DNA from 3 places in the Psychrobacter sp. PP-21 genome. Region 1 is predicted to be linked to each of the others. Evidence: predicted binding sites of a transcription regulator. Region 1 holds the regulator's gene; each other region holds the start of a gene.
What was found. Region 1 encodes PhoB, which activates phosphate uptake and scavenging genes when phosphate is short. Its sites were predicted from a motif close to TGTCATNAANCTGTCATAA; they were not measured.
Positions count from the first base shown of each region.

Region 2: NJD71_RS09735 (DNA translocase FtsK) is a predicted target of PhoB. The motif match lies at 4,178-4,196, and genes of this name have one in related genera.
Region 3: pstS (phosphate ABC transporter substrate-binding protein PstS) is a predicted target of PhoB. The motif match lies at 3,839-3,857, and genes of this name have one in related genera.

Region 1 is NZ_JAMYEB010000004.1:190,719-199,027, forward strand. It holds gene NJD71_RS05930 (M23 family metallopeptidase) at 1-117, shown strand, start outside; gene phoR (phosphate regulon sensor histidine kinase PhoR) at 334-1,443, opposite strand; gene phoB (phosphate regulon transcriptional regulator PhoB) at 1,502-2,206, opposite strand; gene dtd (D-aminoacyl-tRNA deacylase) at 2,319-2,771, opposite strand; gene asd (archaetidylserine decarboxylase) at 2,886-3,722, shown strand; gene NJD71_RS05955 (HD domain-containing protein) at 3,816-4,445, opposite strand; gene NJD71_RS05960 (isochorismatase family protein) at 4,681-5,256, opposite strand; gene fadA (acetyl-CoA C-acyltransferase FadA) at 5,542-6,714, opposite strand; gene fadB (fatty acid oxidation complex subunit alpha FadB) at 6,929-8,309, opposite strand, start outside.
Region 2 is NZ_JAMYEB010000011.1:66,193-74,501, forward strand. It holds gene NJD71_RS09735 (DNA translocase FtsK) at 707-4,087, opposite strand; gene trxB (thioredoxin-disulfide reductase) at 4,687-5,709, shown strand; gene aat (leucyl/phenylalanyl-tRNA--protein transferase) at 5,710-6,522, shown strand; gene NJD71_RS09750 (MerR family transcriptional regulator) at 6,556-6,990, shown strand; gene rimI (ribosomal protein S18-alanine N-acetyltransferase) at 7,089-7,577, opposite strand; gene tuf (elongation factor Tu) at 7,742-8,309, opposite strand, start outside.
Region 3 is NZ_JAMYEB010000003.1:58,383-66,691, reverse strand. It holds gene NJD71_RS04345 (fructose bisphosphate aldolase) at 85-975, shown strand; gene thiC (phosphomethylpyrimidine synthase ThiC) at 1,109-3,235, opposite strand; TPP riboswitch at 3,481-3,636, opposite strand; gene pstS (phosphate ABC transporter substrate-binding protein PstS) at 3,930-5,087, shown strand; gene pstC (phosphate ABC transporter permease subunit PstC) at 5,331-6,284, shown strand; gene pstA (phosphate ABC transporter permease PstA) at 6,334-7,239, shown strand; gene pstB (phosphate ABC transporter ATP-binding protein PstB) at 7,318-8,238, shown strand.

The DNA of each region.
Region 1 (8,309 bases):
ACTATTGGCTACGTGGGTGATAGTGGCAATGCAAAAGGGACACCGCCACATGTACATTATGGTATTTATATTAATGGCAGTGCTGTGAACCCCTATCCACTTTTACAAAAGAATTAAGCATAATGTATAAAAAGCTCTAATAACATGTATCAAGAGAGGTGCTAGGGCCTGTCCCTATTTTAAAAATGGTGATAAAAATGAAATAAATCGCAGGCTAACAAGGAAAATAGTGCAGGCAATACCGAGATATTGACCAGCTATTTGACGCCGTTTGCCAAAGATTTAGCCATTTTTAGCCCATTTAGTGATAAGCGTTTGAATTAGGGACACGCCCTAGTTTGCGGTGACTGTACGCACATAAGTGGCTGGAAATACCACACTAAATGTCGAACCCTCACCCTCTATTGATTCAATCTGTAGCTGCGCTTCGTGTTGATGCAGTACGTGTTTTACGATAGCTAATCCTAGACCTGTACCACCTGTGGCACGGCTGCGACCTTTATCAACACGGTAGAAGCGCTCCGTCAAACGAACAATATGCTCTGGTGCAATACCCAATCCGTCGTCTTCGACTGCAAATCGGCATCCATTTGATGTTCGCGTCCAACTGATAGTAATATTGCCACCTTTTGGTGTGTATTTTATCGCGTTGATCACCAGATTGGACAATGCACTGTTTAAGTACATCTCTGACCCATATAGCCCATCATAGGTGTCTATATGCAGATGAATGATATGCTTATAGGCTTGGTTATAGGCTTGCGCATCATCATAGATATTGGTAAGTAGCTTGGTCATATCTATAGCATTGACTTCGTGCGTCTCTTCGATCTCAATTCTAGATAGTAGTAGTAAGTCATTTACGATTCTATTCATACGCGCGGTTTGCTGAGTCATGAGCTCAAAACCACGGCGCCAATGGGGCGGCATATCTGGCTGATCCGTGAAGTTTTCTAAGTAACCTGTCATGACGGTCAATGGTGTGCGTAGCTCATGAGAGACGTTTGCCACAAAGTCTTGGCGCATCTGCTCTAGGTGCTTTAAGCGCGTCACATCATAAATAAATAGGAGTTTTTCATCACCAAAAGACGTGAGCTCAAATTTTAGGTAGCGGCTAGGGTCGCGCCATGACTCTATGTGGATGCCGTCATTGGGTAGCGTGGTGTCCTCATAATATTGGTGGAACTCTGGTATGGTAATAAAATCAAAGACACTCTTCCCTTTATCATCTGGCTGCAAAGACAATAGATCCTGCGCCGCCTGATTCCACCATCCTAAGCAATCATTCTCATCGATTAAAATCACCGCGTCTCGTAGTGCTCGCAGTGCGCTTCTGATTTTTTGTAGCTGCTCTGCTTCATGCTGGGCAGAGGTGTTTTCTGGGGTATCTTGCTGATGGCTGTTACGAGTTTTTTTGTGTTGTGCTGGCACTGTCTTGTCCATTTCTTATCCTTACCACTATCCGCTATTTTAGTATTCCAGCGACCTTATGTATGCAAGACTAGCTTGGCTCAATAAGACTAGAGAATCGATAGCCTGTACCGCGTACCGTCTGTATCAATGTATCACAGTCATGAGGACGCAAGAGTTTACGCAGACGCTTGATATGTACATCGATGGTACGATCTTCGATGTATACGTTGCCGCCCCAAACCTGATCGAGGAGCTGCGTTCGTGTATAAGCGCGCTCTGGATGACTCATAAAAAACGCCAATAGACGATACTCTGTCGGACCCACATCGATGACTTTTCCGGCGGCGGTCACACGCTGGCTTTTGGTATCTAGACTCAACTGACCGATTTCAATAGGCTTGTCACTACTCATCGCACTACTACGGCGCAATACCGCTTTGATTCTAGAGATCAACTCACGGGTTGAAAAAGGCTTGGTCATGTAGTCATCTGCACCCGCGTCGAGCCCATAAACCTTGCTGTCCTCTTCACTTTTCGCTGTCAACATAATGACTGGTATCTCAGAGAGCAGCTCATCGTTTTTTAGCATACGGCAAAAATCAACGCCGCTTTTGTCTCCCGGTAGCATCCAATCTAACAAGATCAGCGACGGTCTATGATCGACCACTTGCTGGTGCGCCTCTGAGACGTCAGCGGCTTGCAGGCTCTCAAATCCAGCCATTTCTAGCGTCATCACAACCATTTCACGAATCGCAGGTTCATCTTCAACAATCAAAATTTGCTCGTTATACATATGACATTCTCAGTGTTAGAGGGCAAAATTTAGCATGTAAAAAGGCGATAAATACTCACCAGTCTTTATCTATTAAACGGATTAATTATGACAGCTTGATGACACTCTAGTGTCAGATCTCCAGTAGAAAATTTAGGGGTCCGTCATTGACACTATCGACTTGCATGTCAGCGCCAAACTGACCAGTGGCGACGTTTGGGTACTGTGTTTTTGCATAGTCTATAAGTTGCTCAAACAGTATTTGAGCCGCATCAGGTGCCATTGCACTACCAAAATCAGGACGGCGACCTTTGTCTGTTTTTGCCATCAAGGTGAACTGCGACACCAATAACAAACCACCGCCTGCCTGCTGGACATCTTTATCTAGTTTACCAAATTTTGTAGGATCTTCATCATTTTCAAAAATACGATACGTGAGAATTTTATCAATCATTCGCTGAGCCGTACTCAGACTATCCTCGTGTCCCAAACCAATATAAGCCAGTATTCCATGATCTATTTTGCCAACACAATGCTCATCGATAGTCACACTAGCCCGCCTGACTCGTTGTATAAGTGCCTTCATTTACTCATTCCTTAACAGATTATGCTCAGACAATAATGGGCTGTCCATGATAAAATACGGTCATTAACTTGCACATGCAATAATGACATCATCTCTTATTTTGGTAGCCGTATTATGAATGTATTTACCACCTTACAACAGCTGGTACCACAGCAGCAGCTCAGTAAAGTCGCTGGACGTTTGGCCGCCAGCCGCCATCCTTATGTTAAACGTACCTTTATTCGTAGTTTTGCAAAAGCCTATAACATCAGCCTAGACGAGTATGAGCGCCAGAGTCTCAACGCATACGAGAGCTTTAATGATTTTTTCACTCGTGAATTAAAAGAAGACGCTCGTACCATCGATACCACTGACAACGGTATCGTCAGCCCTGCTGATGGTATTATCTCTCAGCTCGGACAAATCCAAGATCATAAGTTATTGCAAGCCAAGGGTCGTCACTATGATGTCGGACAGCTGCTGGCTGATAGCGAAGATGGCAGTTACTTTGCGGATGGCAGTTTTGCGACGATCTACCTAGCACCTAGCAACTATCACCGTGTCCATGTGCCGTTTACAGGTACGTTGACCAAGACTCGCTACGTACCTGGCACGTTGTTTTCGGTTAATAACACTACGGCCGCTAACGTACCAGATTTATTTGCTCGTAATGAGCGTCTGGTCTGCATGTTCGATACCAAGTACGGCAAAGCAGCCGTTGTCATGGTAGGCGCTATGATCGTCGCTGGTATCGAAACCGTCGCGACAGGCAAAATCACTCGTACTGACGACATCCAAGAAGCTGATCATGACATGCCGTTTGCCGCAGGGGATGAACTTGGACGTTTTTATTTAGGCTCAACGGCTATCGTGGTACTACCAAAAGCAGCAAAAGCTGACTGGTTGGATAGCATGCAAGCCAACAGCGTCGTGCAAATGGGTCAACTGTTGGGAATGGCAAATACTCAATAATACGACCGTATAAAAACGCTCAAAATATTAGCCCATTTAGGTATGTTAATGCATACTTAACTGGGCTTTTTTATGACTGTCACTCATATAGAGTTATGCATCGACCAGCCATCCTTGCTGGGTTGCATAGTCGATATTTTTGGTAAGCCAATCATGAATGGGTGGAAAGCTGTCTTTGATAAAAGCAAGGGCATAAGCTACCTGCGAACGTGTTACCTGAGCTTCGACCCACGTTTTCCCCTCAGTATTAAGATTGAGTAAAAACGGCAATAAGCGGTCAACCACTCTGAGCAACTGGCTTTCTTTGCTGCTACCCGTTTCTTGCGCCTCCCAAACCTCACTTAACGCTGCGATACCATTGCCACGCTCTGCTTGTAGTCGAGCAATACCAGCACGCTCTTCAACGTGCGCATCGCTACGGCTATTTGCGAATAAAAACGTATCGCCAGCGTCAATCTCACCCAAATCATGTACCAGTGCCATCTTTAGCAGTCGCTCATGATTGACATCCAATTCAAACGCTTCAGCAATTGACCAACACGCCATAGCCAAGTGCCAAGAGTGCTCGGCAGAGTTTTCGCGGCGAGTGGTTTTTGTCACATAGCTACGGCGATTGATACGCTTGAGGGCATCTAGCTCTAGTAAAAAATGAGTGACATCGTCCATATCGATGTTTGAGGCAACAGCTGGACTGGTTAATGGTGTAAGGCTTACTTGTGACATTGGCTTTCTCTGGTTTTATCTATTTATTGGTTTTTGACGTTTATCATGTTTAATGCTTATGGCTTTTTATATCGATATATCTTGGTGATTGAGAGAATATTATCGAAAAAATAGCGCTTATCTTACTAAGCGCTATTTGTTGCAAGATGCAAGATGTAAGATGTAAGATGTAAGATGTAAGATGCAAGATGCAAGATAAGAAGTCAAATAAACAACGCTCTTACTCGTCAATCATCTACTTAATCAAATTAATAATGGTTTTGAACGCAGGGTCTTCACTACTGCGACACAGCTCAAACAGAATAGACTCAACGGTACTGATCACGCCTCCCGCACGGCGTATACGTCGAATGGCTTGTTTTTTGTCATAAGGAAAGCGAGAGCCAACCGCATCGCCAATGATGACAGGTTGCATGCCGTTGTCTAATAAATCTAATGCTGTCTGCATAATACAGACATGCGCTTCAGCACCAAATAGCAGCACGGTACTACGGTTCTGCTGTGCCAAATGATGCCACGTGTCATTGTTATCACAAGCGCTAAAGGTAACTTTCTCGAAGCTCTTGGCATTATCTCCTTCAAGCACCTCGCGTAACTCTGGTAAGGTATCGCCCAGCCCTTTTTTGTATTGTTCGTTCAGCATAATTGGGATATTGAGTGCTTGCAGACCCTTAATGAGAGTAACTGTTTTTTTGACGATGTTTTCGTGGTCATAGATATGCGGTGTTAGGCGCTCTTGCACATCAATAATCATCGCTTGGGTGTTCTCGCGAGCGATTCGATAGGTGCGATCATTAATCATAGTAGACATAGTACACTCCTTGTACGGCTGACATTTATTATCAAAAGCTATTTTAGAATGATCATTATTAGAGTTGTCATCAATAACATCTTAGCTCAGCTCACTCTTATTTAGTCACAGTTTTTTGGATGCGTCAATGAAGATAACTTGCAAACGTACTGCAAGTTTTGTTTTTGAGCATGTGGCTCGTTTATTTATGCCATAAAAAACCCCCAGTCATCATGACTGGGGGTTTTATTTACAAGCAAATAGCTGGTTTAGTGTGTTTAGATAATCTTGTCTATATAGATAAGATTAAACGCGCTCAATAACAGTAGCAATACCTTGGCCAAGACCGATACACATCGTCGCTAGACCGATTTCAGTATCTGATTGCTCCATTGCGTTTAGCAAGGTTACTGTGATACGAGCACCTGAACATCCTAGTGGATGACCTAGAGCGATTGCACCACCGTTGATGTTGACGATGTCTTGCTTATCAGTTAGGTTCAGTCCTTTCAATACAGACAGACCCTGAGCTGCAAATGCTTCGTTTAGCTCGATGGTTTGCATGTCATCGATGCTCATGCCAGCACGTTTTAGTGCTTTGTTGGTAGCAGGTACAGGGCCATAGCCCATGATGGCCGCATCACAACCAGCAACGGCCATACTACGAATACGGGCACGTGGCTTTAGACCTAGATCTTTGGCTTTTTGTGCACTCATGACTAGCATGGCTGATGCACCATCAGACAAGGCAGATGAGGTTGCTGCTGTAACCGTACCGCCTTTTGGATCAAACGCTGGGCGTAGGTTGCGCATTTGCTCCATTGTCGCATCTGGACGAATCACTTCATCCACAGTACATAATTGCAAGCGACCAGCCGCATCATGACCTTCGATGCCGATGATTTCATTGTCAAAACGACCTTCAGTGGTCGCAGCCCATGCACGGCGATGTGACTCAAGACCAAAAGCGTCTTGCTCTTCACGCGTAATGTTATTCATGCGGCCTAACATCTCAGCGGTCAAGCCCATCATGTTTGAGGCTTTTGCATAGTGCTTAGAAGCAGCTGGGTTCAAATCAACACCGTGCATCATACCGACGTGGCCCATGTGCTCAACGCCACCGATGATGAATACATCGCCTTGGTTGGTCATGATTTGCGCAGCAGCGGTATGAAGCGCTTGCATAGAAGAGCCGCACAGACGGTTGACCGTTTGGCCACCAGCAGTTTTTGGGATACCAGCTAGTAGACCGATGTTACGACCGATGTTTAGACCTTGCTCTAGTGTCTGGTTCACACAGCCCCAGATAATATCTTCAATATCATTGGTATCAAAGTCATTACGTTCTACTAAGGCACGTACCAATTCAGCTGAAATAGTATCAGCACGTACATGGCGGAACATACCATTTTTGGTTTTGCCCATTGCCGAGCGTACGCCATCTACGATGACCACATCTTTTGGACTTAAAGTTGTCATACTATCTTCCTTTTCAATTTTTATTGTCAGTGTAGGCAGTTCACTTCAGCGCTATGATTTGCTGGTCTTGCACAAAGTACAGAAAGCAATCTATTAGATCTGAACTGAAATAAATCTGCTAAAACAGTACGTCTGCAATCAAAGAGTATTAATAAATCCATTGTTATCTCTCTTTTGCCAGACGTACCACACTTATCCTAATACGGTATGTTCATTAATTGACTGAGTAAAAAGTCTCGCCAGCTGCTGCCATATCGCGAATCTTTTGCGGCGCTTCATAGGCTTTACCAAGGTACGCATATTTTTCACACAGCGCCAAATAGTTATCTAGACCCATTTGGTCAACATAACGGCAAGGACCACCGCGGAATGGTGGGAAACCGACACCCATGATCATTGCCATGTCGGCCTCGGCAGGCGTGCTTACGATGTTGTCTTCTAGGCAGCGAACCGTTTCGTTGCAGAACGCAATCATAGTACGGTCGATGATCGCTTGATCATCAAATTCTTGCTTGTCGCTGTCAGTCGTGGTTTTGAGTAACTCGTAAGTAGCTTCGTCAGCAACTTTCTTTGGCTTACCGCGCTTATCAGTTTCATACTTGTAGAAACCAACGCCGTTTTTCTGACCTAGACGCTCGTTCTCATATAGATGCTGAATGGCACCTTTGTAGTCAGGCTTCATACGATCAGGGAAACCGTCCGCCATTACTGCTGCGCCATGTACACCTGTGTCTAGACCGACAACGTCGATTAGGTATGCAGGACCCATTGGCCAGCCGAATTTTTCCATGACTTTATCGACATGAGCAAAATCAGCACCTTGCTTGAGTAGTAAGTCAAACGCGCCAAAGTATGGGAACAAGACACGGTTCACAAGGAAACCTGGGCAGTCATTGACTACAACAGGGACTTTACCCATTTTAGAGGCTAGTGCAACGGTAGTCGCCACGGCTTCTTCAGATGATTTCTCACCGCGGATAACTTCTACCAGTGGCATACGATGTACTGGGTTAAAGAAATGCATACCCACGAAGTTTTCTGGACGCTCAAGCGCTTCTGCTAGATAAGTAATAGAGATCGTCGAGGTGTTTGACGCTAGGATGCAATCGTCTTTTACCAGGCCTTCTACTTCTTTTAGTACCGCACGTTTTACGTTTGGATTTTCTACGACCGCTTCGATTACGATATCAGTCTCAGAAAAGTCGCCATAGTTCAAAGTAGGACGAATACGGCTCAACGTTTCACCCATTTTCGCTGGGGTCATTTTCTTACGTTCAACCATTTTGCCAAGCAGTTTGCTGGCTTCGCCCATACCAAGGTCTAATTGCTCAGACTTGATGTCTTTCATGATGATTGGCAAGCCTTTGCTGGCTGCTTGATACGCGATACCGCCGCCCATGATGCCAGCGCCTAGTACGGCTGCTTCATTGATTTCATGTGCTTGTTTGCTGTGTTGTTTCGCTAGCTTTTTAACCAATTGGTCATTTAAGAATAGACCAACCAAGCTCTCTGCTTGTGGGGTTTTAGCCGCTTTAGCAAAACCAGCCGCTTCTACTTCGATTGCCTTGTCACGCGGTAGATTGACGTGCTTCTCA
Region 2 (8,309 bases), on a different contig from region 1:
GATTAATTTTCTACCAAAACCTTATAAAATAACCAAATGTCAAAAATGCTAGCAAACATGAGATAAAGAGAGCTCCATTTTTTACTAAATGGAACTTCAATGGGAATAAAACAGCATAATTATTTATAAATGGACAAACATAAGCATAGATTTCTTTACTTTTAACAAAGTAACATTTCAAAGCATTTTCGACTTCTGTAGGAGTGCTTCTTTCGAAAGAATTGTAATGATTCAGTCTACTAGACTTTTGTACAATACCTTTGTAACTATATTTATAATTGATTTTCAGGTTATATAGTTGTATATCTTTTTCTGACTCTTGAGGAAATATAGGATAGATACTATAGCTTTCAACTGTACATCTAACTCTAGGAAAAAATAGAAACACAATATCAAGGATAAAGCCTAAAACCATCAGAAATAGTAGAAGCCCACCTAAGAAAAGACCTAAATAGCATGCCATTAAATCAAAATGAAGCATAAATCCCTTTTGCTTTCCAGTATATCGTTGAAATATGGATATCTTAATACTTACACACTACATCATACAACACTTCTAATAAGTAAAACTAAATGCTTATTTTAATCTAAAGTATATCGATTTAATAAATAGCTGGAAGGGTAAATACATATCTATCTTAATTTAAAGCAAAAAAAACGAGCCACTTTCGTGACTCGCTTTTTCGTTATCAACTTAAACCTATCGCTACATCAATAGTTCACGCTTACCACTTTTGCCCATAGAGCTGACCAACCCCGCTTCTTCCATAGAGTCAACAATACGCGCCGCACGGTTGTAGCCGATACTAAACTTACGCTGGATACTAGAGGCTGAGACCTTGCGTGTTTCCATGATAAAGGCAACCGCATCATTGTATAAGTCATCGTCTTCACCAGAAGCATTGGCACTACCACCACTACCCGGACTAGACAACTCAAAGTTCCCCGCCATATTGTCGATATAGTCAGGCGCACCGCGCTCACGCCACGCATCACAGACACGGTTGACCTCTTCGTCACTCACATAAGCACCATGCACGCGATCTGGCTCAATCTGCCCAGGTCCCAAGAACAACATATCACCGTTGCCCAGCATATCTTCAGCGCCGCCACTATCTAGGATCGTACGTGAGTCGACTTTTGAGTTGACTCGTAGTGCCGCACGCACGGGAATGTTTGCTTTGATCAAACCAGTAATAACATCGACGGATGGACGCTGTGTGGCTAGCATCAGATGGATGCCTGCTGCCCGTGATTTTTGTGCCAAGCGCGTGATGAGCTCTTCGGCTTGTTTACCAACCTGCATGATCATATCAGCAAACTCATCGGCGACAATAACAATCATCGGTAAGGTTTTGAGCTTTGGTGCTTGACTGATACTGACGCTATCGTTCGGTCGCCATAGTGGGTCGAGCATAGGATTGCCTGATTGTTCTGCTGCCATGACCTTTTTATTAAACTCATTGAGCTTACGCACTTTGAGTAGGCTCATTAATTGATAGCGGCGCTCCATCTCTGCCACACACCACGACAAGCTACTGGCCGCCTCTGTCATATCAGTGACTACCGGCGTTAATAGATGCGGAATGTCATTATAGTTGGCAAGCTCAAGCTGCTTTGGATCAATCAAGATCAGGCGCAGCTCGTTGGGCGTATATTTGAGTAGTATAGAGAGCAGCATCGAGTTGACCAGTACTGACTTACCAGAGCCTGTCGTACCAGCAACCAGCATATGCGGCGCGCGCGCAAGATCAGTGATAATAGGGTTGCCACCGATATCTTTTCCCATTGCCATACTGATTTGTGCTTTGGGGTCTTTGAAGGTATCCGTATTTAACAACTCAATTAAGCGTACCATCTCACGTTTTTTATTGGGTACTTCGATACCGATATATGGCTTGCCCGGTATTACTTCGACCACACGTAGTGACGCCATAGATAGTGAACGCGCCAAGTCACGCGAGATACCCGTTACCTTACTCGCTTTGACGCCAGCGGCCAGCTCTACTTCAAAACGAGTCACAACAGGCCCTGGGATAGCGTTGACGACAGACGCTTTTACATTGAACTCCTGTAGCTTAATCTCTAACAATTCAGATAACTGTTCAAGCTCGGCGACGGTATAGCTAGGCTTACGGTCAGGATCGGGCTTATCCAGTATAGAGACCTCTGGAATGGGCGTGAGGCTGCTGCGATAGGCCGCCGTTTGCATCGAGCGTGATTTTTGACTGAATGCTGCATCATCGCTAATGTGCGGCATGACTGGGGCACTCGCATCTTCAGCACTGTCATCTTCTGGCATCATATCCGTGATATGGTTGCTGCTATCACCCTCAGGTACAGCAAAACTAACAGATGGTTTTGCTGCGGTTGTTGGCTGTGTGTCTGCGACTGGACTGACTGCTTCTACTGTTGGTGCTGCCTTCGGGTTTGCAGGTGGTGTATTGGTTGGTGTCATATCTGAGATGTCTGAAATATCTGGCACGGTTGGTGCGACGTCCATTGCTGCGGCAGCAATCGGCTCTTCAGATACAGATAGTGATGCCTCATCATACGGCTGTTCTGCTGGCCCAGCAGGTGGTTTGGGAGACAACTTATTTGTAGAGCTAGCGGTTACCTGTGGTATGGGCTCTACCGTTTGTTCTTGCACCGCTTGTTTAGCGACAGGTTGTTCAATTGCAGGCTTTTCGATTATGTCCTGAACTTTAGCCTGTTCAACTTCAGGTTGCTCAATGACGGCTTGCTTAACTCGAGCCTGTTCCGTTATAGCAGTATCTTGAATACTCTGAGAGTCTTGCATTGCAACGTTTGTGGCAGGTTTAGATAGGTCACCATGCTCAGCCAACCATGCTTCTGCTAACTGATCGACGCTTTGACTCGTATCACTTGCTTGAGTTGTTTCAGGCGCATTAGCTTGTGGCTGACCATCGAGCTCTTGGTTATATTTAGCAGGTTCGGTCGCAACTGTTTGCGCAACTGGCATCGTCTCAGAGTTTGACGTCCACTCCTCTTGAGGTACCTCTATAGTCGTGTCTGTCTGAGTATAGTTGGGGACAGGCGCAGCAGAGCTCTCTATACTGCTGGCACCATAAACCATATGCTCACTCGCGAGCAAGTCATCAACCGTATTAGCATCGTTCCATGCAAAACTTGGCTCAACTTTTCGAGCAGGTATCGCGGTAGGAGCTGACATTGTTGATGGTGCGATATGGTCCGCTGTGCTATCAGCCATAGCACTGGCAGTCGCTGGCGCTGTGTATAGTGGCGCACTTTTTTCATCGCTTGACGTAGTAGCTTCTTTTGCGGTCGCTATAGAGGCTTTGACGCTGTCTGCTAACCCTGATGTCGACAAGAAATCTGACAACACATTACTGAACCGGCTACTGTTATCTGCCTCATTAATACTATCAGTATGATCAGCTGATTGCAGCTCAAGTGGCAGTTGTTCATGCTCTACTTGCTGCTCAACCTGATCATCTACGCTGTGGCTATCGTCTTGTGGCGCACTGATTGGCTGAGTAACGTCTACATCCTCTTTGTTCTTTACGCCCGAGCCAAGCCACGATAATGCCGTAATTCTCTGATATATTGCGAGCCAATGAATATTGAAAGCGAAGGTAGCCGTAATCACGACAAATACCGCCAAGAAAGCCGCACTACCCCACTGTGATAGTAGCTGTGCCAAGCGCTCTTGTAACTCAAGACCGATAATACCACCAGCCACACCTTCAAATCCCATCGATGCAGGGTTAGTCACTTGTTGAATCAGGGCGACCAATTGTGCAAATAACGCACTAGCAGTCAGCAACAAAAACACGTAAGCGACCAGTCGCATGAGCCAAAACGTGGGTTTATTGTCCCACCAAATAAGAATCGACTCATAAACGACAAATGCTAAAAACCACCAGGCACCAAACCCAAAAAAGCTGTAGAGCAAGTCAGATAACCAAGCACCCGTCTGACCACCCATGTTATTGATGGTTGTCATGTCACTACTGATATGCGACCAGCTAGGATCATTGCCTGTGTAAGTCATTAGAATGACAAACAGATATACGGCCAGTATTAACCCAAGGAGGGTAAACATTCCCTTTTTTAAATACTCAATATGCGGTGCTGATATCACGTAAAATCTGCCTTGTTGTTAATACTAAATGGTCGCCAACGCATGACTAAGCCTAATCATGCTGACATAAAGTGCTGACATAGATGTACCTCGCAGAGTGTTTTTGGTAGGGAGGCATTTATCATAAGACGCTAGCATCATAAGAACGCATAACTGTCATTGTCACCCAAACCCTACCGCACTCGGCATAACTCCTTATAATAACAAATACATAGGTACAGTGGCGACAGTCTTATAAATAAAGCGTGTAGGAACGTAAATCGAGACGCTATTTGTGCAAAAAAACCGTCCACCAATAGATTATTGCTAACAGAATGCTGCTAGCAGTTTTGTACAAACGCTATAAAATACCAGCTGTTTCTAGCGCTAGTATTTCAAGGTTATTATGCTTTGATTCTAATGATAGCTGTGTTTGTTTTAGCAAACTTGCACTTTTCGACCTATGCCCTTATGTTATTATCACACAGCAATTAGAAAAACCATATTAGTCATAATTTTTGATTTTTTTACTATATTTATAACTATCATTATTCATTCGTATTTTTAGAAAGGAACACCTCATGGCAACTGACAATACTGCTCCACGTCACGAAAAACTCATTATTTTAGGCTCAGGTCCTGCAGGTTACTCTGCTGCAGTATATGCGGCACGTGCCAACCTTAAACCAGTTATGGTTACAGGTATGGAAGTAGGCGGTCAATTAACGACCACTACCGAAGTCGATAACTGGCCAGGCGATGCACATGATTTGACAGGTCCAGCGCTAATGGAGCGCATGAAGGCGCATGCTGAGCGCTTTGGTACAGAATTGGTTTATGATCATATCAATGAAGTCAACCTAAACGAGCGTCCTTTTCAGCTGTCAGGTAACAACGGCGACTATACTTGCGATGCGTTGATTATCTCAACAGGCGCTTCTGCACAGTATTTGGGGCTAGAGTCAGAAACCAAATTTAAAGGCCTTGGTGTATCTGCTTGTGCTACTTGTGATGGTTTTTTCTACAAGGACCAAAAAGTCGCTGTGATTGGTGGTGGTAATACCGCCGTCGAAGAAGCCTTATATTTGTCTAACATTGCTTCTGAAGTGACCTTAGTGCATCGCCGTGATAGCTTACGTTCTGAAAAAATCCTACAAGACAAGCTGTTTGAAAAAGCCAAAAACGGCAATGTCAAAATCGAGTGGAACCATCAGGTAAAAGAAGTGGTTGGTGATGATATGGGCGTCAATGGTGTCGTTATCGAATCAATGATTGACGGTAGCACCAAACAGCTAGACGCAATGGGTATGTTTGTCGCGATCGGTCACAAGCCTAATACTGACCTATTCACCGGTCAACTGGACATGAAAGATGGCTATCTGACTGTCAATAGTGGTCTCAATGGTAACGCTACACAAACTAGCATTGAGGGTGTATTTGCAGCTGGCGACGTCGCTGACCATGTTTATCGTCAGGCTATTACCTCTGCTGGTACAGGTTGTATGGCAGCACTTGATGCTGAAAAGTACTTAGATGCTATCGGTGAAGCAACGGCAAAAGACCATACGTACGCATCAACCCTAACTGCTGATCAAGAAGACTAAATGGATAACTTCACGCAGCACGATGATACCACTCAATACATCACGCCTGAGACTCTAAAAAGTCTTGGGCGTTATGACTTTCCTAATCCTATCTCTGTCGATCCTGATGGGATTGGCATTGTCGCGATGGGCGGCGATCTGGCATCTGAGACATTGATATCTGCTTACGCACAAGGACTGTTCCCATGGTTCAATGAAGACGAACCTATTGCTTGGTGGTGTCCTGAGCCACGCTGTGTGATAGCACCATCTGATTATCAACCGAGTAAGTCGCTACGTAAGCAAGCAAGCCGCGCGCGTTGGCAGTTGACACTCAATCAAGCTTTTGATGAGGTCATACACGCCTGTAGTCTACCGCGAAGCGATGGTCTTAATAATGACTTGCCTGAAGGCGAGCATACTTGGATTCATGATGAGATGATTGAGGCCTATACCAAGTTACATGCTCAAGGCTTCGCCCACAGTATTGAGGTCTGGGATGGAAAAGGTCAGCTGATTGGCGGACTTTACGGACTAAAAATAGGTAATATTTATTTTGGCGAGTCTATGTTCCATCTTGCGTCCAATGCCTCAAAGATAGCCTTCTGGGGTTTGATGCGTTTATGCGAACAAAGTCACGTGGCACTCGTCGATTGCCAATTGCCAAATGATCACCTCATGAGCTTGGGCGCTACCACCCTGCCGCGTACTGATTTCCTGGCTCAGTTAGATAGCCTGATAAGTCATCGTTTTGTTCAGTGGGATGACAGCTCGCATAAACCATTAGCAGTGACGCGACTTGATACTACAGAGCCTTGGCAACGCATATTATGATAATGACAATAGCTAAGTAACAACGAGGTTTTTATGGCGCTTGATATCTCATTTTTGTTGATCGGAGAGCTGGCAGCGAAGGCCAATACCACCAAAGACACGGTACGTCATTATGAGCAGTTAGGTCTGCTAAAATCACGTAAACGTCAGGCAGGGTCACGGTTGTATACGGAGTTTCATCCTGAATGCATCGAACGTATTGAGTTGATTAAGAGTGCACAAGCTATTGGCTTCACGCTCACCGAGATCAAAAATAGCTTAAACGATTATTACGATGGTCAACTGGATATTGATTTACAGCTTCTGCTAACGCAGCAAAAGCTAGAACAAGTCAAAAAACAACAAGCAAATATGAGTATGATGGTAGAGCTACTGAGCGAGCGCATCGACATTCTTGTTCAGATGCAAGCAGATAGTGAGTATCAGCTGGATATTGAAGTTTGCAAAAAGACAATACCTTTACAATAAGCCCGCCAAATATAGTAATTATAATAACTCTGCTTTATATCCCGTATTTGTCTTCATAAGTACTGTTACTCTACCTTCTCAACTAAATTTCCTCCAGTCTACTCGGTATAAGTGTGCTGCATAATGAGGGCATCAACTGCTGGCTGATGTGGTGATTGATAATAGCCTTTGCGCTTATGAATCACGACGAATTCTTGCCACTCATATAACGCAATCGCCGCATGATTATCTGCGCGTACCTCTAACAATAGACTCTCAACCTGATTACTCTGCAATACATCATGCAGCTTATCAATAGTCTGTGTCGCAACTCCTTGTCGCTGATAATCAGGATGCGTACCAATACGCAAAATTTCTGCTTGCTCAAAGAGCATTTGATATAAACAGTATCCAATTACGTTACTCTTTGCACTCTTATCTGGCGCGTACACGATCAGCATATTAATACTGTCTTGATTAAGCAGTTCAAGCAAAGTCTGGTAGCTCCAAGCATCTTGCGGCTGAACGATGGCTTCGATATTGGCTACGGCTTGAATTATTTTCTCAGACTCTGCTACATTAATTGGTGACGCTTCTATCGCAAACATGACTGCCCTTTTATGCTTGTTATTTAATTAGTTTTATCATTTGATTCGGCTTAGATTATATAAGTAAGTAGCTACATTATTTATTCTTTATCATAAAAAAAGCCACCCTATTTAGGGTGGCTTTTTTTTGACTAACTCACAAGCTCATTACTGAGACTTGATGATTAGTTCAATACGTTAGCAACAACACCAGCGCCTACAGTACGGCCGCCTTCACGAATAGCGAAGCGAAGACCTTTGTCCATAGCGATTGGGTGGATAAGCTCTACGCCCATCTCAACGTTATCACCAGGCATTACCATTTCAGTACCGTCTTGTAATTGGATTGCGCCAGTTACGTCAGTAGTACGGAAGTAGAACTGTGGACGATAGCCGTTTAGGAATGGTGTATGACGACCACCCTCTTCTTTTGACAATACATATACTTCAGCGTCAAACTTGGTGTGAGGCGTGATTGAACCTGGCTTAGCTAGTACTTGGCCACGTTGTACGTCTTCACGCTTAGTACCACGTAGTAGTACGCCACAGTTTTCGCCTGCACGACCTTCGTCAAGCAGTTTACGGAACATCTCTACACCAGTACAGGTAGTTTTTTGAGTGTCACGGATACCAACGATTTCGATCTCGTCACCAACTTTAACGATACCAGATTCAACACGGCCTGTTACTACGGTACCACGACCTGAGATTGAGAATACGTCTTCGATTGGCATTAGGAATGCTTTGTCGATG
Region 3 (8,309 bases), on a different contig from region 1:
GTTTACAAATAGCATGGTTTATATGAGCCACACAGTCTCGTTATGATATTTGACCTCAACCAATAAAAACAGGATGCATCCTCAATGGAATACGATAAGCAATTACAGCACATAAAAAATGGCTCAGGTTTCATCGCGGCGCTTGATCAAAGCGGCGGCAGTACACCAAAAGCGCTAGAGAACTATGGTGTTAGCGGTGAAGCGTACGATAGTGATGAGGCGATGTTTGATTTGGTGCACGAAATGCGTGCGCGTATCATGACATGTGACTGTTTTGACAAGGAACGGGTGCTTGGCGCTATCCTGTTTGAAGACACTATGGAGCGCGACGTCAATGGTAAGTCGACTGCCAACTACTTATGGGAAGACAAAAATATCGTACCATTCTTAAAGGTAGATAAAGGGCTGGCTGAGCAGATGGATGGCGTACAAGTGATGAAGCCGATGCCCAATCTAGACCTACTATTGGATAAAGCAAAAAACTATCCAGTATTTGGCACCAAGATGCGTTCAGTGATCTATGAGCCAAGCGCTGATGGTATTGAGCTGGTGGTACAGCAGCAATTTGATGTGGCCAAGCAAATCATCTCAAAGGGTCTCATGCCGATTGTCGAGCCTGAAGTCAATATCGACAGCGCGCAAAAACATGATTGTGAGCTACTATTAAAAGCCGATATCTTGCGTAACCTTGAGCGCTTGAATGATGAACATCAAGTGATGCTTAAGCTGACATTGCCTGAAGAAGCAGGATTTTATCAAGAGTTGGTTGATCATCCAAAAGTGCTCAAAGTCGTGGCGCTATCGGGTGGCTATAGCCGTACCGATGCGTGCGCTAAGCTCAAGCAAAACCCCGGTATGATTGCGAGCTTCTCTCGTGCCTTTACCGAAGGCTTGAGTAAGCAACAAAGCGATAGCGAGTTTGCTGATACTATTAATACGTCGATTGAAGAGATTTATCAGGCATCTAATGTTTAATAGTACTGGTTTAATAAGATAGGTGTAATAGTACTGGCTTGATAGTCATACATAGACCAAAGAAAAGCCCGAACCTGACTATCAGGTTTGGGCTTTTCTTTGGTAGGACAATTATTTAATAGAGCTAAAAAGCTTACACCTCTTTATACAACTGACGTCCTTCCTTGTTGTATTTCTCCATCATTTCAGCCATTCCTTGACGGACTTCCTCAGCACTGGCTTCGCCAACTTGTCCGACCAGTTCAGTGTCGACTTTTTTGATCAAATGATCCGCATCGCTTAAGTCGCCTGATTGCGGTGTGACTTTTTTATTCACGGCGTCTTTGTCCAAACCTGCTGCATACTCACGTACGTTTTGGGTGATTTTCATGGAGCAAAACTTCGGACCACACATCGAGCAAAAATGGGCTGATTTGTGTGCGTCTTTTGGTAAGGTTTCGTCGTGATATTCGCGTGCGGTGTCAGGGTCGAGCGCCAGATTGAACTGATCATCCCAGCGGAATTCAAAACGCGCTTTGGATAGTGCATTATCACGTGCCTGCGCACCGGGGTGACCTTTGGCCAAATCAGCAGCGTGAGCGGCAATCTTGTAAGTAATAATACCGTCTTTGACGTCTTTTTTGTTTGGTAAGCCCAAGTGCTCTTTTGGTGTTACATAGCACAGCATCGCGGTGCCAAACCAGCCAATCATCGCTGCCCCAATTGCACTGGTAATATGATCATAACCCGGTGCAATATCGGTCGTTAATGGCCCCAAGGTATAAAAAGGCGCATCCGCACATAGCTCAAGCTGCAAGTCCATATTTTCTTTGATACGGTTCATCGCCACATGTCCAGGGCCTTCGATCATGACCTGTACATCATGTTCCCATGCGACTTTGGTCAATTCCCCAAGCGTACGTAGTTCACCGAACTGCGCCTCATCATTGGCATCTTGTAGACAGCCAGGACGTAAGCCATCACCTAGACTAAACGCTACATCGTACTGCTTCATAATCTCACAGATGTCTTCGAAATGCGTGTATAAAAAACTCTCTTTGTGATGCGCCAGACACCACTGCGCCATGATAGAGCCACCACGCGAGACGATACCCGTTAGGCGTTTTGCAGTGAGTGGTACATAGCGAAGTAGGACGCCGGCATGAATGGTAAAGTAATCCACACCTTGCTCGGCTTGCTCAATCAACGTATCACGGAATATCTCCCATGTTAGATCTTCTGCGACGCCATCAACTTTTTCTAGTGCCTGATAAATGGGTACGGTACCAATCGGCACAGGCGAGTTACGAATTAGCCATTCACGGGTTTCATGAATATGATTACCCGTTGATAAGTCCATAATGGTGTCCGCACCCCAACGTGTGGCCCACGTCATTTTGGACACTTCTTCATCAATAGAAGAGCCTAATGCTGAGTTACCGATATTGGCATTGATTTTCACCAAGAAATTGCGCCCGATGATCATCGGCTCAGATTCAGGGTGATTGATGTTGTTTGGGATAATGGCACGTCCAGCCGCCACTTCGTCACGGACAAACTCAGGGGTGATGATAGTGGGCGTATTGGCGCCGAAGCTCTCGCCGTCATGTTGGCGCATATCGGTCAGTTCGTGCTGTTTTTGCGTCTCACGTATGGCGATATATTCCATCTCAGGGGTGATGATGCCGCGACGCGCGTAGTACATCTGCGTGACATTTTGTCCGGCTTTAGCACGGCGCGGTTTGTCAATATGGGCAAATCTGAGATTGGCAGTACTGATATCGCGAGCACGTGCTTGCCCGTATGAGCTAGATAGACCGCTTAATTGCTCCGTATCATCACGCTCGGCGATCCAGTTTTCACGCAGTTTTGGTAGGCCTTTTGTCAAGTCAATCTCGACATTGGGGTCAGTGTAGACGCCTGAAGTATCGTAAACATAAAACGGCGGATTATGCTCACCATCTTTGTCACCCGTACCGCCAACTGGTGTATCCGCCAAGCTGATTTCGCGCATCGGTACTTGGATATCAGGTCTTGAGCCTTCGATATAGACTTTGCGAGAGGCAGGTAGGATACGGTGCAAGTCGCGTGCATCTTCTTCAAAGCGCGCATCACTGGCAGCACGGTGGGCAGGCGTTTTTAGGGCGTCTGCTTTTTTGTCTGCTTTGACGGTGTCAGTAGAGTCTGAGGTAAGAGGTATGTTGTTGGCTGGGTTATGCGTTTGTGCAGCTGAGGCACTGTCTAAAAAGGTGTTGTCTAAAGTGTTGTCTGAGATAGTCATATGCTGTCCTAGCGTGTTGGTTTTTGAATAAAATCAACACCGCCAGTATCTGCGGGTGCAGCATCTATCATTGAGACAAGTTTGGACTATCGACACCTAACAGCGAGCAAAAAATTGCCGCGGAAAATGGTCATCAAATAGGGGACGCAGCTTTGTATCTTCGCTCGTTGTCTGCTCATGCGGCACGCATACTCAGACAATAGTGATGATAAAAATGTATTTCTACGCGTCCTTTGTCATCAATAACAAAGTGCTTAAGACTTCCCTGCGTCGGTACTAACCGCATCAGGTTCGGCGGGTGATCTCTCAGCGAATGTAGATAGGCGGCTACTGTTATTAATGTTTAACTATAAACGCTTAATAAAGTAGGCCAATGCTACACCGCACCCCGAGTCTGTCAGTGTTGTAAATCAGATTTCATACTAGCAAAATTCTGTACTAACAGCTAATAGTATTTGAACGTAAGTATCAGACTCCAAATGCGACGTTTAATATACTTATCCAATAGGCCACTCAGTATCAGTAACGACTATCGCTTGGTATCACTGGGCTAGGCAGAGGTTGTCTAAATATTATGTAAAGCGAATAAAAGATTGCGACGGTTGTCATTAAATTGTCATAAAGATTTGGCAAGATAGCACGCATATCACAAACAATGCTTTTTTATATCGTCGTTAAACTTCAGGAGTTCTACATGCGTTATTCGTTATTAGCAGTAGCCGTCAGTTGCACCTTAATGCTTACGGCGTGTAATAAGTCAACAGAAACGACAGAGTCAGCTGCTGATACTAGTAGCGCTACGACCACTACTCAGACCCAGGAAACGACTGCTGCTGATGCTGGTTTTAAATCTGCTGAAAACATCGCAATGAACATCACGGGTGCAGGTGCCTCATTCCCGCAGCCTATCTATGCCAAGTGGTCTTATGACTACAATGGTGCGACTGGCGGGCAAGTTAACTATCAGTCAATTGGTTCATCTGGCGGTATCAAACAAATTCAATCAAAGACTGTCGATTTTGGTGCGTCTGATGCGCCATTGACACCTGAAGAGCTAGCAGAATCTGATCTTATCCAGTTCCCAACGGTCATCGGCGGCGTCGTACCTATCGTTAATATTGATGGTATTGAGCCAGGTGCTTTGAAGTTAGATGGCACGACTTTGGCAGACATCTATTTAGGTAAGATTAGCAACTGGAATGACCCAGCAATTGCAGCCATGAACCCAGACTTGACCTTGCCAGATGCGGCAATCACAACGGTATTCCGCTCAGACGGTTCAGGTACGACGTTTAACTTTACTGACTATCTAGCAAAAGTATCACCAGATTGGAAAGATACGGTTGGTGTTGATAAAACGGTTAAGTGGCCAACCTCTGCGACTGGCGCAGGTGGTAAAGGTAACGAAGGCGTCTCAAGCTATGTAAACCGCATGAAAAACTCTATCGGTTATGTTGAGTATGCATATGCTAAGCAAAACAACATGTCACATACCGCATTGAAGAACGCCGCGGGCAACATCGTTCAGCCATCTGCTGAGACCTTTGCCGCCGCAGGTGACATCGATTGGTCACAACAAGAAGGCTTTTATAAAGTCATCACCAACTCTGAGACTGAGCAAGCATGGCCTATCGCTGCTGCAACCTTTATCTTAGTACACAAGCAACCAGAGAATCCTCAGCAAGTTGCTGGCGTGTTGAACTTCTTTGATTGGGCGTATACCCAAGGTGATGACAGCGCTATGAGCCTAGATTATGTACCATTCTCTGATACGGCAGTGGCCTTATTTAAAGCAAAATGGAACGACGTAAAAGGTAGCGATGGTCAGCCAGTTTATAAGCCAGCGCAGTAAGTTGCTACTCTTGATTTTGACATAGTTAGACTCTCAAACAACCACTCTATAGGGAGCCTGGTTGTTTGAGAGGTTTTATCACAGCAATTTTGACCGTATTACTGACTGCGGTACTGATGGATATATTGAGCAGTTGCCATTGGTACACAGGATTGTTAATGCTCATGCGGGTGGGCTTGTTGTGATAAAGCTGAACAAACACACTGGTTTTTTGAATTCACTCTATTCAATGCTGAGACACTTATGACAGACTTAAGGTCCCAACTGGCTAAACAAAAACGTTACGACGCTTTATTTGTCAACTCTACCAAAGCGTTTGCCATACTGGTCCTCCTATCTTTAGGGGGCATTCTAGTTTCTCTCATCGTTGGTGCTTGGCCGAGTATTCAAGAGTTCGGGCTTGGGTTTTATACCAGCAACAATTGGGACACGGTCGCCAATGAATACGGCGCGCTTGCGCCTATTTACGGTACGCTAGTCACTTCACTCATCGCTATCGTGATTGCCGTGCCCGTCAGTTTTGGTATTGCGATATTTTTGACTGAGATGTGCCCTAAGTTCCTTAAAAAACCACTGGGTATTGCCATTGAACTATTGGCCGGTATCCCTTCTATCATTTATGGTATGTGGGGTTTGTTTGTTTTTGCGCCATTCTTTGGCGATCATATCCAGCCATGGTTTATTGAGCACATCGGCCCTCTACCTATTATTGGTAAATTGTTTGTAGGTGCTCCCATGGGACTGGGGATGTTCACGGCATCTCTAGTACTGGCTATCATGATTATTCCTTTTATCGCAGCCACCATGCGTGACGTCTTCTCTGTTGTACCAGATTTGCTCAAAGAGTCTGCCTACGGTATGGGCGCGACGACGTGGGAAGTTATGTTCAAGATTATCCTCCCTTATACCAAAGCAGGGGTTGTTGGCGGCGTTATCTTGGGTCTGGGGCGCGCACTCGGCGAGACCATGGCGGTGACTTTCTTGATAGGTAATGCTTTCAATATCAGTCCAAGTCTGTTTACTTCTGGTGTGACGATTACCTCTGCCTTAGCCAACGAGTTTGCCGAAGCCTCTAGTGAGCTGCATTTGGCCTCGCTACTACATTTAGGCTTAATACTGTTTGTCATTACCTTCATTGTGCTGTCTTTGGCCAAACTCATGCTTATGCGTATGGATCATAAAGCGGGCAACCGATAAATCATGTATCAGACTTTGATATTGATAAAAGATATGGGAAATAAAGACTATGCCTTCTAACAATGCGCTCAACGCACCACTACCAGTCAAGACAAGCTCTAAAGCACGTTATAACAAGAGTCTTTATAACAAGCGCCGTTGGACCAATAAGCTTGGGCTAGGGTTTGCCATGTCAGCCATGGTTTTTGGTTTGTTTTGGTTGTCGTGGATTTTAGTGACATTATTTGTTGAAGGTTTTCAGGGCATGATGGAGTTACCCATCTTTACCGCTGATACGCCGCCCCCTATGAGTGCTGGTGGTTTGCGTAACGCCATTGTTGGTTCGGTGATGCTCGCGTTCTCAGGATTGTTTATCGGTGCGCCCATTGGTCTTATGACTGGTATTTATTTGTCTGAGTTTTCTAAAGGGAGTATGCTGGGTAAGGTCACTCGTTTTTTGAATGACATCTTATTGTCAGCGCCTTCGATTGTTATTGGTCTATTTATTTATGCGCTGATGGTAAAAGGTCAAAGCTTCTCTGGTTGGGCAGGTGCATTAGCGCTAGCATTGATTGTTATTCCAGTGGTCGTGCGTACGACTGAGAGCATGCTCAATTTGGTGCCTAATAGTTTACGCGAAGCGGCATACGCACTTGGTACGCCTAAGTGGAAAATGGTGACGCAGGTCACGGTAAAAGCTGCCAAAGCGGGACTGACAACTGGTGTGCTATTGGCTTTTGCTCGTATCACAGGCGAGACGGCACCGTTGCTATTTACGGCACTTAACAACCAGTACTTCAGTACCGATATGGGTCAGCCGATTGCCAACTTACCCAACACCATCTATCAGTTTGCTATGAGTCCTTATGATAACTGGCATATGTTGGCTTGGGCGGCGGCGCTGCTTATCACGGCGTCTGTCTTGGTACTAAACGTATTGGCACGATTTATTGGTAATAGAGGTCAGGTTAAATAAGTCCTGATACCCTGTGGTATCGCAGCAGATACTCACTCAAATTTATATGAAATCAATTAAGATAGGTTGAATAATATTATGAATGATGTCATAAGCAAAGCCCGTACAAAAACCACAACAAATGATTTTGATACGGCAACAGACAGCCTATTGAGTAGACCTATGTCAAATAACCAAAAATCACAGCAACCCGTTGCGACTGATTTCAACAAACAAACCCGCCACGATATACCGAAAAACATGCCTGCGGCAAAAATGGAAGTGCGAGATCTAAACTTCTATTATGACGACTTTCAGGCACTAAAGAATATTAATATTGATATCGCTGATAAAAAAGTCACTGCCTTTATCGGTCCTTCAGGTTGCGGTAAATCTACACTACTGCGTACCTTTAACCGCATGTACGATCTATACCCAGGTATGCGTGCAGAAGGTACGATCAATCTCGATGGCAATAACATCTTGGGCAAAGACGTCGATGTCAACTTGCTAAGAGCACAGGTCGGTATGGTTTTTCAGAAGCCAACACCGTTCCCTATGTCTATCTATGACAATGTCGCCTTTGGGGTACGACTCTACGAAAAGCTGAGCAAAGACGAGCTCGATCACCGCGTGGAGTGGGCGCTGAAAAAATCAGCGCTATGGCCAGAAGTGAAAGACAAACTAAAAGCGTCAGGTCTGTCACTATCAGGTGGTCAGCAGCAGCGTCTATGTATCGCCCGTAGCGTCGCGACCAAACCTGAAGTCCTACTACTTGATGAGCCAACATCTGCACTTGATCCTATTTCGACTGGCGCGATTGAGGCATTGATTGAAGATCTCAAGAACGACTATACGATTGCTATTGTCACGCACAACATGCAGCAGGCTGCCCGTGTGTCTGACTATACGGTGTATATGTATTTGGGCGATATGATTGAGATGGGTGAGACCGATCAGATATTTACTAAGCCTGCCCAAACAGCTACGGAAGACTATATCACTGGTCGTTATGGTTAATATCGAGCGATACCAAAGGTAAGTAGTAATGCGTTAAAACTGAAGCTGGATCAAACACCAAGTACTCAATA